Regions from separate parts of the Desulfobacter hydrogenophilus genome, predicted to be linked through region 3. Evidence: predicted binding sites of a transcription regulator. Region 3 holds the regulator's gene; each other region holds the start of a gene.
The links. Region 3 encodes sigma-54, which starts transcription at its own class of promoters, with help from an activator protein. Its sites were predicted from a motif close to TNTGGCACANTTTCTGCTNT; they were not measured.
Positions count from the first base shown of each region.

Region 1: a site for sigma-54 is predicted at 1,539-1,558, ahead of EYB58_RS01525 (type I polyketide synthase). Genes of this name have one in related genera too.
Region 2: a site for sigma-54 is predicted at 2,097-2,116, ahead of flgN (flagellar export chaperone FlgN). Genes of this name have one in related genera too.

Region 1 is NZ_CP036313.1:340,214-344,563, forward strand. It holds gene EYB58_RS01525 (type I polyketide synthase) at 1-1,497, opposite strand, end outside; gene EYB58_RS01530 (sigma-54-dependent transcriptional regulator) at 1,707-3,191, shown strand; gene aroC (chorismate synthase) at 3,304-4,350, shown strand, end outside.
Region 2 is NZ_CP036313.1:1,804,979-1,809,328, reverse strand. It holds gene EYB58_RS07760 (flagellar basal body L-ring protein FlgH) at 1-449, shown strand, start outside; gene EYB58_RS07755 (flagellar basal body P-ring protein FlgI) at 476-1,501, shown strand; gene EYB58_RS07750 (rod-binding protein) at 1,638-1,946, shown strand; gene flgN (flagellar export chaperone FlgN) at 2,228-2,743, shown strand; gene csrA (carbon storage regulator CsrA) at 2,929-3,177, shown strand; gene fliW (flagellar assembly protein FliW) at 3,347-3,772, shown strand; gene EYB58_RS07730 (flagellar protein FlaG) at 3,776-4,207, opposite strand; gene EYB58_RS07725 (hypothetical protein) at 4,237-4,350, opposite strand, start outside.
Region 3 is NZ_CP036313.1:2,563,915-2,568,264, reverse strand. It holds gene lptC (LPS export ABC transporter periplasmic protein LptC) at 1-325, shown strand, start outside; gene EYB58_RS11365 (LptA/OstA family protein) at 294-848, shown strand; gene lptB (LPS export ABC transporter ATP-binding protein) at 849-1,571, shown strand; gene rpoN (RNA polymerase factor sigma-54) at 1,574-3,016, shown strand; gene hpf (ribosome hibernation-promoting factor, HPF/YfiA family) at 3,030-3,563, shown strand; gene EYB58_RS11345 (PTS sugar transporter subunit IIA) at 3,578-4,036, shown strand; gene rapZ (RNase adapter RapZ) at 4,039-4,350, shown strand, end outside.

The DNA of each region.
Region 1 (4,350 bases), 2.2 Mb from region 3:
CAGGACGTTCACATCAGACCGTTGATCCGAAGGCAGATCCAGCAGGGTTTCTATGCTCAGTTCCCACAGCACCATACTGGACAGGCTGCCGATATGACCGCCGGCTTCATTGCCTTCCAGGATAAAACGCCGTGTTCCTTTTTCAAATGCGTTTTTCAGGACGCCGGGCATGGGGGTGTGAAGATAGGCCCGGGTGCCGCAGGCTTCCAATTCATTGATCTGGGACGGAATGCCACCGGCAAAAAGTGCAAAGGGGGTTTTTTTGGTTTTGATCAGGTCCAGGTGATGATCCAGGGTGGGGTTAAAGGCTTTGATGCCGATCATGCCGGCACCAAATGCGGGCAGGTCATCTGATTTTTCCGGCAGGATTCCGGCTGCAATCTCCACGGGAAGACTGCCTAACGCAAAGAAAGGCAGACCGCCGTTGTCATAGACCGCCTTGGCAAATTCTTTGTTGTCGGAGATGTTGGCCATGGGACCCTGGGTGATGGGAAAACGGGTGCCGTGCTCCTTTGCCAGGGAAGTGTGTTCTTTTAAGGGATCAAATTGCTCCACAGCGTTCAGGGCATCTCCCACAGAAGTGAACAGGGCCTGAATCATTTGTGTCAGACCGCTGCCGCGCTTTGCAAAGTGTTTGGCAAAGACTGCGTCCTGCCCAAGATAGAACAGGGACTGCATGGGAGCGTCATTATCCTGGCCCAGGCATGCCATATTTTGTTCAATTTCAATTTTAATAAAATCCAGGTTCTCTCCATCTGCTTTTTTAATACTGATTTTTTTGATCAGATCCTGGACGATCTTTGTCCCGGGTTTGGCAAACACCCGGTGCTGTGTGTTGACGCCGCCGTCTAGAATGACAGTGTCAGTCTCTTCCATTTTTCCAAGGGCATCTTTAAACGTCCCGGAAACAGGTGAATCTTCAGCTAAATAGAGCTGGGCATCCAGAACCAGGCCGGCGGCTCCGGCGACAAAAAATCCCGGTGCCGTATGAAACCCCACGCCACCGTGGACAAAATATGGCAGGTCACTTTTTCGTGCATAATACTGACTTAACATAAAGCTTGATGTGGAAGATGCTCTGCCGCCGGCTTCCCTGCCTTTTAAAATGATCCCATGGGGATTGATCTCTTTTAGAATGATTTCAAGCCCAGGGTCATAAATTTCCATCATCAGAATCTCAGCATTTACCGCTTGGCGTTTGATGAGTGAGTCCGGGTTACGATAGGCAACAATAACACATTCGGGCAGATCTGCCGTATGCTGTTCAAAATAGTCCCATATCTCTTCATCCTCCGCATAAATACGGATACCGTGGCGCAAATTTTGATTTTTAAGCTGCCGGAGCAGGTCGGAAAGTTCTGATGTGCTTATAAATTCCGTGTCCAGAACAGGCATGGCACCAGCCAACCAGATGGTTTTAAAAAAATCAAGATCATATGTTTTTGGGGGATGATATGCCAGCAAAGGCAGGCGGGTGGTCAGTATTCTATTAAGCACAGGGCTTCTCCTTGTTATTTTTCAGTTCACTCCGGCAATTGCAAACAAAGATCGTGCCACGCATCTACATAAGTATGACAACATACTGAATAAATAAGAAAAATAAATTTTATTTATTTAAAAACAAAATTTGAGTTATAAACCATTGTGCAAAAAATGTATCCATGCCATACAATAAATGGACAACAACTTAATCGTCGGATCAAAATATGAAAGAAGTAACCGAGTTTCTACCCGAAGAACTGGATTTTTTTAAATGCGTTCACAACGCCGGAGCTGCCAACCCCTTCGGCAGAGATCGTGTTCTACGGGAAGCTGAAATTGCAGGTGTTTCACCGGATAGCCCCAAAGAAATCAGGGTGCTTAAGGCGTGTCAGGCCGTGGGGCATCGCCTGGCGCAAATACAAAAGCGCGGCAGAATCAATCTTAGTCATTTTACGGGAGAGAATCAGTATTTTTTACGGTCTGTATTGCTGTTTCACTTTTTCCACCTGTTCAGAAAACAGATCGACAGCCTGATCACTCGCCAGCTTGATAATGCCGAAGAGTCCCTGGAAGCGCAGTTTGCGCCGGAGGCCCTGGCCCTTTTGCGCGGCTGGGGATTCGGTATTGAGGAGAGCCGGCGCTTCATTGCCCTGGCGTATCAGTTTCGTCGAGCATATTATTTTATTTTCCGGCACCTGGTAGGGCGCAGTCGGTGCATGCAGCAACTGCGGCGGGATCTGTGGCAGAACGTGTTCACCCATGACATCCTTATGTATGACCAGTATTTATGGAACCGTATGGAAAATTTCTCCACCATGTTGTTCGGTGAAACCGGCACGGGCAAGGGAACCGCGGCTTTGGCCATGGGGCGCTCAGGCTATATCCCCTTTGATGAAAAGGAAAACAAGTTCACCCATAATTTTGTGAATACCTTTACCACGCTCAATATCAGCCAGTTTCCTGAAACCATCATTGAATCCGAGTTGTTCGGCCATGTGCGCGGCGCTTTTACAGGGGCTGTCAAGGACCATAAAGGGGTATTTAGCCGTTGCAGCCCTAATGGATCTATTCTACTGGATGAAATCGGCGAGTTGTCCACCCATGTTCAAATAAAACTGCTCAATGTGCTTCAGGAGCGAGTCTATTCACCCGTGGGGAGCGATGAAAAACATAGATTTAACGGCAGGATCATTGCCGCCACAAACCGAAGCATCCGGGAAATCCGGGAAAAGAAGATATTCAGGGATGATTTTTACTATCGCCTGTGTTCCGATATCATCACGGTGCCGCCCCTGCACAAAAGGATTGCCCAGGATCCTGAAGAGCTTTCGGATCTTCTGGCACACACGGTGACCCGTATTGTGGGACAACCTTCTTCGGAAATTGTCTCCCGTGTACTTGGATATATCGAATCCAGCCTGACCCTTTCATATCCATGGCCGGGCAATGTGCGGGAACTGGAACAATGTGTCAGGCGTGTGGTGCTGCGCAACGCATATGAAATAAATGAGACGCCGACACCAGCGTCCGAAACCGATGCTTTAACCCGGCAAATTCAAGACGGCCGTATCAGTGCCCAGGACCTGCTTGCCCATTATTGCACCCGCTTATATGAAAAACACGGCACCTATGAAGCTGTTTCCCGCATTGCCGGGCTGGACCGAAGGACAGTGAAAAAGTATATTGATTCATATAGTCAGGTTCATTAATATAATGATAACCAGTGCTTTTCATGGCTTTTCAATGCATTTTGTGTGAAACTTGCAGTACTATGATTTATTAAAATTAACCAAATTAAAACGACCATATAAGGAAAAATTCATGTCAAGTTCATTTGGAAAATTGTTTCGTGTTTCAACCTTTGGTGAATCCCATTGCCCCGGAGTCGGGGTCGTTGTGGACGGGTGCCTGCCCGGCATGTATTTGACGGAACCCGATATTCAGTACCAACTCGACCGCAGGCGTCCGGGTCAAAGCACCTTGTCAACAGACAGGCAGGAATCGGACCAGGTGACCATCCAGTCCGGCACGGAACTTGGTCTGACCCTTGGCACACCCATCAGCCTGTTTGTGCCCAATAAGGACCATCGCCCAGGGGATTATAAATCCATGGCAGATATCCCACGGCCCTCCCATGCGGATTTCACCTATCAGTCAAAATATGGCATCCGGGCCTCATCCGGCGGCGGCCGTTCTTCTGCCCGGGAGACCATTGGCCGGGTCTGTGCCGGGGCCATTGCCGAAAAGATGCTTAACACCGCACTGGGTATTGATATTGTAGCCTGGGTCAGCCAGGTGGGGCAAATCAAAGCACCGGAAACCGATGGCTTAAATCTTACCCGGGCCATGGTGGATGCCAGCATGATCCGCTGCCCGGATGCAGATTCGGCAAAGGCCATGGAGGCGGTTGTTTTGCAGGCCAAAGAAGACAAAGACTCCATTGGCGGTGTGGTATCATGTATCTGCACCAATGTGCCGGCGGGCCTTGGCGAACCGATATTTGATAAACTTGAGGCACTTTTGGCTCATGCCATGCTTTCCATTCCGGCCACCAAGGGGTTTGAAATCGGATCAGGGTTTGCCGGGGCGCAGATGCGCGGTTCTGAGCACAATGACCCCTTTGTTAAAAAAGACGGCCGACTTGGCACAACAACCAATTTCAGCGGCGGCATCCAAGGCGGGATCTCCAACGGGGAACCCATTATGTTCCGGGTGGCGTTTAAACCCCCGGCCACCATCGGACTTGCCCAGGAAACCGTGGATTTTCAAGGCAGGCAGGCCACACTTGCGGCCGAGGGCCGGCATGATCCCTGTGTGGTATCCAGGGCGGTACCCATTGTGGAAAGCATGGCTGCCCTCGTGCTGGCC
Region 2 (4,350 bases), 760 kb from region 3:
CATCTGAAATGGAGGTAAATTCCGAGGGTGGACGGACAACCAGCATGTCGGTGGGAGTGCCGACTTTGAATGCATTTGGAAAAGTGACCCATCTTGGCGGTACTGTCGGTGACAAACTCATTGACACCAGTTTTGAAAATTCCACCAAAGGAGAGGCCACAAGTGACAGGTCAGGTCAGGTAACGGCCTCTGTTGCGGCCCGGGTTACGGAAGTCATGCCCAACGGGAACTTGAGCATCTTCGGGCGCAGGGCCATGAAAGTGGATAATGAGGTTCAGTACATCATGGTTTCAGGTATTGTGAGACCCGACGATATTGATTCGGACAACCGGGTGGAGTCCACCTCTTTAGCTGACTCGCGCATTGAATACTACGGCAAAGGAGCCCTTGCCGACAAACAGAAACCGGGCTGGGGAACACGGATAATTGATAATATCTGGCCCTGGTAAAGTTGTAGAATAAAGGAGCGGGCATCATGAACAATCAGTTTAAAAAAATAACGATCGTTATGGGAACCGTGCTGTGGGTACTTTCCCTTTCGGTGCCTGCCATGGCCACACGAATCAAGGACATGGCCGCCATCCAGGGGGTCCGTTCCAATCAACTCACCGGATATGGCCTGGTGGTAGGACTTAACGGCACCGGAGATAAAAACAATATTTTGTTCACCCGTCAGTCCTTGACCAATATGCTTAAAAAGATGAATCTTCATTTTGACAAAAGCCAAATCAAGGTGAAAAATGTGGCAGCCGTCATGGCCACGGCAAATATTCCACCCTTTGCCCGGATCGGGGACCGCATTGACATCACGGTTTCGTCATTAGGAGATGCCACAAGTCTTAAAGGCGGGACCCTTTTAATGATGCCCCTGAAAGGGGTCGACGGTAACGTTTATGCCATTGCCCAGGGCGCAGTAAGTCTTGCGATCCCCGCCGGAATGAACGACCGAAGCAGTCATCTTCTCACCGCCCGGATTATCAACGGGGCCACTGTGGAACGTGAGATCCCCTTTCATCTGGAAGGAAAAGAGAAATTAACCCTGTCCCTGTTCAGGCCCGATTTCACCACGGCCCGGCGGGTAGGAGATACCATCAATGCCGCTTTAGGGGAAGGCATTGCAAAAATCATTGATGCAAGCGCCATCCGCCTGAATGTACCTGAGTCCATGCAACAGGAGCATGTGGCGGAGTTTATTGCCGACGTGGAAGGACTCTCGGTGGTCCCGGATACCATTGCCAAGGTCGTGATTAATGAAAAAACCGGCACTGTGGTTATCGGCAGTGAAGTGACCATTTCAAATGTGGCCGTGGCCCATGGGGATCTGAACGTAGTTATTCAAGAACAAAATCCCGAATATATTATGGAACTGCCCGGCACGTCCACAATTGGAGAACTGGTTAATGGACTGAACTCTTTAGGCGTTCAGCCCAGGGATCTGATCAGTATTCTGGAAAGTATAAAGGCCGCCGGAGCGTTGCAGGCCAGTCTTGAGATACTTTAACGTTTGAACGCAAAACCACCTATCTGCGGCGTTGCAGCCGGACCACTTTGTGGCATGCGCCTCGGACAAGCCGTCCAAACACGGGTTTGTGTTCAGACGTCGTTCACATGATTCGGTAAAACAAAGGAATAAAATTATGTCAATTCAAATGCCCGGCGTTATGACGCCTGTTACGGATACCCAGGAGTCCACAAATGCGGCCCGGCAGCTCCAACGGGAAAAAGACCTTGAAAAAGCCTGCCAGGGGTTTGAAGCGTTGATGCTCGATACCTTGATGCAGGGCATGCGCGATACCCTGCCCGGAGACAGCCTTTTCCCCGAAAGCAATGCGTCTGACATCTACCAGTCCCTGCATGACCAGTATCTTACGGAAAATTTATCCCAGGGCCGTCGTGTAACCGGCTTCAAGGAGTTCTTATACCAGCAGCTTCAGGACTCAGCTTGACAGGCTGCCACAGAACGTCACTTCTTGTCCAATCTCTACGTTGTATTAAATTTTCAATCCTCAAAATATGTTATATATTCATATGGTTAAATATTTCATACGTCTTGAGCTTGAACAAAAATCGACATTCTGCAACAGCCTGTTGACACATATGGCATAATAGTTGCTTTTTATATCTACACAAAAGCGAACACCGGAAAATATTTCCTGATTTTGTGAATTGATTTCGTTCTTAAAAACTGAATATCGTATTTGATATTAATAAGACAGGGAGAAGGGATATGAAAAAGGCTGCCGATATTATCCAAACGTTGCTTAATGAAAAACTGGCCTGCTACCAAGAGCTGCATCTGGTATTAAAGGCTGAAAAAAAGGCAATCGGAACCATTGACCTTGGCATGATCTGGGAGACAACCAGGGCCAAAAAAGATCTTGTCGGGAAAATCGAAACATTACGAAATAATATTCTTGTGACCTGCCAAAATCATTTTCCCGGCATGGACAAAGAAATGGATAAAGAACCCAATTCCTTTTCCCTGAACCATCTGGTACATGCCCTGCCGCTGACCAATAAACGCAAAAGCGATATAAGACAGATCAAGCGCACCATTGACAAGGAAAAAGACATCGTAGCCCATTTTATAAAATCAAATCAAACTCAGGTTAAAAAGCACCTGTCCGTTGTGGATAACATTATGGATTTAATTGGAAATAATGTTGTACAAACCCGGTATACCGGCAAAGGGATGGTGACCCAGGGGAAAAAGAGCAACTGCCTTTTCATGGCCCAGGTGTAGCATGGCTTGATAGATCCCTTTTGAGAAATTGAACGTGAACAAGGTTGACTCTGATGGCACATATGATTATAACAATAGCACGTCCAGTTATGAATTTAAAAATCAATGCAGGCGGCATGTAAGGCCTTTTTGAATTCAACCGCTATAATTATTAATGTCAGTCTGGTGGATTGTTTGTTACGCCTATGCTTATTCTAACACGAAAAGTTGGTGAGAGTATCGTCATTGCTAATAACATCATCGTAAAGGTGATTGAAACCGGCAAAAACAGCATTCGGATAGGTATTGATGCGCCCCGGGAAATATCTATTCTGCGGCAAGAGGTGTTTGACGCCATTCAAAAGGAAAATATCCTTTCCTCCCAGGGAACAGATAACATTGATATTGCAAACGCAGCCAAACTGATAGGTAACAAGGGCCTCGAAAAAAAATAAATCCTCAATGTTGCTTGCCTTTTTGTCCGTATCCCGCGTTGCGCCAAACGGCACATATTTTGAATATGCTCCCCTTGACGCGCCTTGGATACAGACAAAAATTCGGCGCAAAATTTGTGGAATTTATTTTCCCCGAGTCCCTAAGGACAAGGAGTCTAAATAAAAGGTGATGAAAATTAATACAAGGCAATTCGGTGAAGTGAGTATTGATGGTGATAAAATCATCAATATGCCGGATGGTATTCCCGGATTCGGGCAGCAGAAACGATATGTTGTTCTTGAAAAAAAGGAAACCTTTCCTTTTTATTTGTTTCAATGTGTGGATGACCCGAATCTTGCATTTGTGGTCATGGACCCCCTTCGTTTCTACCCTGAGTACACACTGTCCGTTAAGGACTTTGATAAGACGATTAAATGGGAATTTGGAAAGGAAGAGCTCTCCTGTTTTGTCATCATCACCATCCCCAAAGGCAAACCCGAAGATATGACGGCGAACTTTATGGCACCGATTGTGATTAACAATGAAAGAAAAGAAGGGATGCAGCTGATCCTCCAGGGCAGTCCTTACTCACACCAGCAGCTGCTTTTAAAATAAAAATCAAACATTCGTACTGAAAAGAAGGCCGCTTAAGTCCTGCATTTTTTCACGAAGCTCAAGAAGTTCTTCTGCAGGAAATTGCTTGATGACTTCATCGGTTTCTTTGTCCACAATTTTGACAACCACATCCTCGGTATCGTCATCAATGCTAAAATTCAGTCTTGTCTGAACAGTATTGGCAAAGTCCTCAAGGGCTTCCACCATATCTTCAACATCTTTTCTGGTCAATTGGGCCTGATTACCGGTATCCTTACTTTTTTGTGCAGATGTCCGGCTTTCAGTCCGGTTGGTGTTTGCCGAAGAAGATTCAGCCTGCTTTAACTCGGACAGTGTAGTAATTTTTGCACTTACTGTCTCGGCAACAGTTTCCTGACCCCGAATGCCGGTGTCAAGTCTGTCTGTATTGGTTATTGCATTTCCTGTTACATTCATGTTTCTCGCCTTCCTGCGGTAAACAATTCCTACCGGCTGATGCTGAGAAGGCTTGGGCTGCCCTTTGCCGGCCGGTAACTCTCCAGAGTTGTTTTTCCATGCTTGAGAGATTTAAGGCTTTTTTCCAATTGATTCTTGTGTCT
Region 3 (4,350 bases):
TGTGGACATTATTTTCTACACAAAGCAGAATACCCAAGTTCACCTCACAGCAGACCAGGGAGAGCTCAACACCAAGACCCATGACATGACCTTTTCAAGGCATGTCACTATCCAGTATCAGCACTACACCCTGACAAGTGAAACATTGCATTATGCCAAAGAAGCACATATAATACGCTCAGATTTAAGGGTTACAGTTGATGACGAAGATTCCGTAATAGAAGCTGACAGCATGGAAATCCTGCTAGAACAGAATCTGATCATCTTAAAAGGACACGTAGAAGGAAATTTTAGTGAAAATAGTCAGAATTCCAACATATTATAATATCTCTTTGGGTTTATTGCTGATACTGTTGTCTCTTTTCACACAAGTATCCTTGGCAGCCCAGGAAAACAAAACCGCTGATAAACAGCAGCCGCCGGCTGACCTGAAAATCACTTCGGATAAAATGATCGCCAGCAAAGACCAGTCCATGGTGGAATTCATGGGAAAAGTGAAAGCAGTTCGGGCAGACAGTGTGCTTTTAGCAGATTCGGTCAAGGTGTTTTTCCATACCTCAAAGACTAAAAAGGAAGGCCAGTCAAACGTTAAACGAATTCTTGCCACGGGCAATGTGGAATATACCGAAGGGGAACGCAAAGCATTCTCAGATCAGGCGGATTATGACACTGCAGATGAGATACTGGTACTCACCGGGGAACAAGCCCGTCTGCTTACGGGAAAAAGCTGGATCACCGGCAAAAAGATCACCCTGTTTAAGGTCCAGAACCGGGTGGTTGTGGAAAGTACAGAAAAAACCAAGGTTGAAGCCTTTTTTGATGCCGAAGACCAAGACGGGTCTTTATAGATGAGTCGATTGGTACTGGAAAATCTTGTGAAGACCTATGGCGGTAAAACCGTAGTGGATCAGGTCAGCTTGAGTGTGGACCAGGGCCGGGTGACCGGGCTTTTGGGCCCTAACGGTGCCGGCAAGACCACCACCTTCTATATGACCGTTGGCATGATCCGGCCGGAAAAAGGAACTGTTCATCTTGACGGGGAGGATATTACCCGAGACCCCATGTATGTGAGGGCAAGAAAGGGCATTGGTTACCTACCCCAAGAGATGTCTATATTCAAAAAACTGACCGTCAAGGAAAATATAACGGCCATTCTGGAGGTTATTGATAAAAAAGTTACGAATATCAACCAAAAAGCCGAAAACCTGATGGAAGAACTGGGGATACTGGCCTTAGCCGGTCAAAAGGCTGCCTCCTTATCCGGTGGAGAGAGACGCCGTCTGGAAATTTCAAGGGTGCTTGCAACAGATCCCTTGTTCATCCTGCTGGATGAACCCTTTGCCGGTATTGATCCTTTGGCTGTCATTGACATCCAGCAGATTATATCCCAGCTTACGAACAAAGGCATCGGAATATTAATTTCCGACCATAATGTCAGGGAAACATTAGGCGTATGCGACACAGCTTACATCATGAGCCAGGGCGTGGTTATGGAATCAGGTCCGCCGGAAAAAATTATTTCAAGCAAAATAGCCAAACGAATTTACCTGGGAGACAACTTTAGACTTTAATCATGGAACTTGGATTACAACAAAGCCTTGCATTGACTCAACAGCTGGTCATGACACCCCAGCTCCAGCAAGCCATCAAACTGCTTCAGCTATCCCGGCTTGAACTTGCCGAAATGATCCAGCAGGAAATGGAGCAAAATCCGGCGCTTGACGAAGTCTCCATTGATGAAACCTCTGACAAAGCCATCACTGCCCAGGAAACCGAAACCCGGGAAACCGAAACCGAAGCCCCTGTCAAGGAAGTTACGATTGAAGAGCGGGTGCGCTCGGATACGGATTGGGAAAACTATATTAATGAATATAACTCCACCGGTAGAATATACACGGAGTCTGAAAACAGCGAAGCCCCCAATTACGAGGCTTTCACCTCTGAGAAACAAACCCTTGAGGCGCATTTGAAGTGGCAGTTGATGCTTTCGGATCTGCCGGACACAGAGGAACGCCTTGGTCACGTCATCATTGGCAATCTGAACCGGGACGGATATTTATGCGCCGACGTGGAGGAAGTGGCCCAGGCCGCCAAGGCCGACATCCAAACCGTTGAAAAGGTGCTGGCTGTGCTCCAGACCTTTGACCCCCCCGGGGTGTGTGCCAGAAACCTGTGCGAGACGCTTTTGATTCAAGTCCGGCAACTTGGCATTGAAAACGAGATCATCACCCGGATCATTACGGATCATCTAAAAAATCTGGAAAACAGGAACAGCAAAAAAATTGCCAAGGCCCTTAAAATTTCCGTTGATGATGTACGGGCCGCAGTGAAAATTATTCAATTTCTTGAACCCAAACCCGGCAGGAAATTTACTACAGATGAACCCGCCTACATCACCCCTGACATTTACGTTTACAAAATCGGTGATGACTTCAAAATTGTTATGAACGATGACGGCCTTCCCAAATTAAGAATTTCAAGATTCTACAGGGACGCTGTGGCCACCGGCAAAAAAATCCCCAAGGAAACCAAGACCTATCTTAATGAAAAGATGCAGTCCGCCTCCTGGCTGATAAAATCCATTCATCAACGCCAGAAAACCATCTATCTGGTCATGGAAAGCATCATAAAATTTCAAAGAGAATTTTTTGAGAAGGGCATTGCCTATCTTCGGCCTTTAATTTTAAAAGATATTGCCGAAGATATTGAAATGCATGAGTCTACGATCAGCCGGGTGACCACTAACAAATATGCGTACACCCCCCAGGGACTGTTTGAGTTGAAATATTTTTTCAATAGTTCCATAGGGCGCGGTGATGGGCCTTCCATGGCATCGGCCAGTGTCAAGGAGAGAATAGTACAACTCATTGACAATGAAGATCCCAACGCACCTTTAAGTGATGATAAAATCGCCGCAATTCTGCAGGAGTCAGACATTCAGATTGCCCGGCGAACCGTGGCAAAATACAGAAAGGTGCTCAATATTCTGCCGTCCAATAAACGAAAACAACTATAGGGAGAGCTAATCTATGCAGGTTACCATCACGTTCAAGAAAATAGAAGCATCTGATTCCCTGAAATCCTATGTACACAAAAAACTTAAACGGTTTGACAAGATGCTGGATGGTCCGGCCGAGGCCAATGTAGTCTTAAGCGTTGAAAAAATAAGACATATTGCCGAACTCACCTTAACCAGCGGGACGCTTAACATCCATGCAAAGGAAGCGTCCGAAAGCATGTATGCCACCATTGATATTTTAGCGGATAAAATCAAAGGCCAAATCACAAAACACAAGGAAAAAGAAAAAAAACACATGTCAGGCAATAAGACAAGCCTGACCGATACCCGGGAGTTCAGCATAGATGAACCACTACCCAAAGACGTGGTCGATATTATTGAAGAGCCTCTTGAAACAAAACCCATGGACATTGAAGACGCGGTGATTGAACTGGAATCGGGCAAAAAATCTTTTTATGTATTTACGAATGCCCGCACAGAACAAGTCAATGTGATTTATAAACATAATAACGGAAAATTGGGACTAATCGCTCCCCAAGGATAGGATGGTCGGAACCAATGAAAATCAGTGACATTCTAAAGCTGGACGCTATTATCGCAGACCTGAAAGCCAAAAACAAATCGGAGGCTATAGAAGAACTGTCCCGGGCTGTTTCACCCGTGGCAGGGGCCGAAATCGAAGATGTTACAGCAGTCCTGCTGGAACGGGAACATTTAGGTTCCACAGGCATCGGCGGTGGAATCGCGATACCCCACGGCAAACTGGAGACGGTGAAATCTATTGCTGTGGGATTTGGGCGCAGCATCAAAGGAATCGAATTTGATTCTTTGGATAACCGACCGGTCCATCTTTTCTTTCTGCTTTTAACACCCGAACATTCCACAGGGGGGCATTTGAAAGTTCTTGCCCAGATTTCAAAGCTGCTGAAAATGGCTCAGTTTAAAGAACGACTGTTATCGGCAGGTTCAACCGAACAGATTCATCAAATCATTCTGGAGAATGACGAAGAATTTTGACAATGGAAAACCTCAAGGTTTATATCATCACCGGCATCTCAGGTTCCGGGAAGACAACTGTCGCCCAGGCATTTGAAGATGCATCCTTTTACTGCATTGACAACATGCCCATGGAACTTGTGCCAAAGGTGCTTGAACTTCCGTTAGGAGAAAGCGCCAAGGTTAAGGGTGCAGCCTTTGTGATGGATATGCGGTCAAAAACCTTTACAAATACGTTTGTTTCAGGCGTCTCTGCTTTAGAAGAAATGGGGTTTTCTCCGGTCATCATATTCCTTGAAGCGGATACCCAAACCTTGGTCAAACGGTTTAGTCAA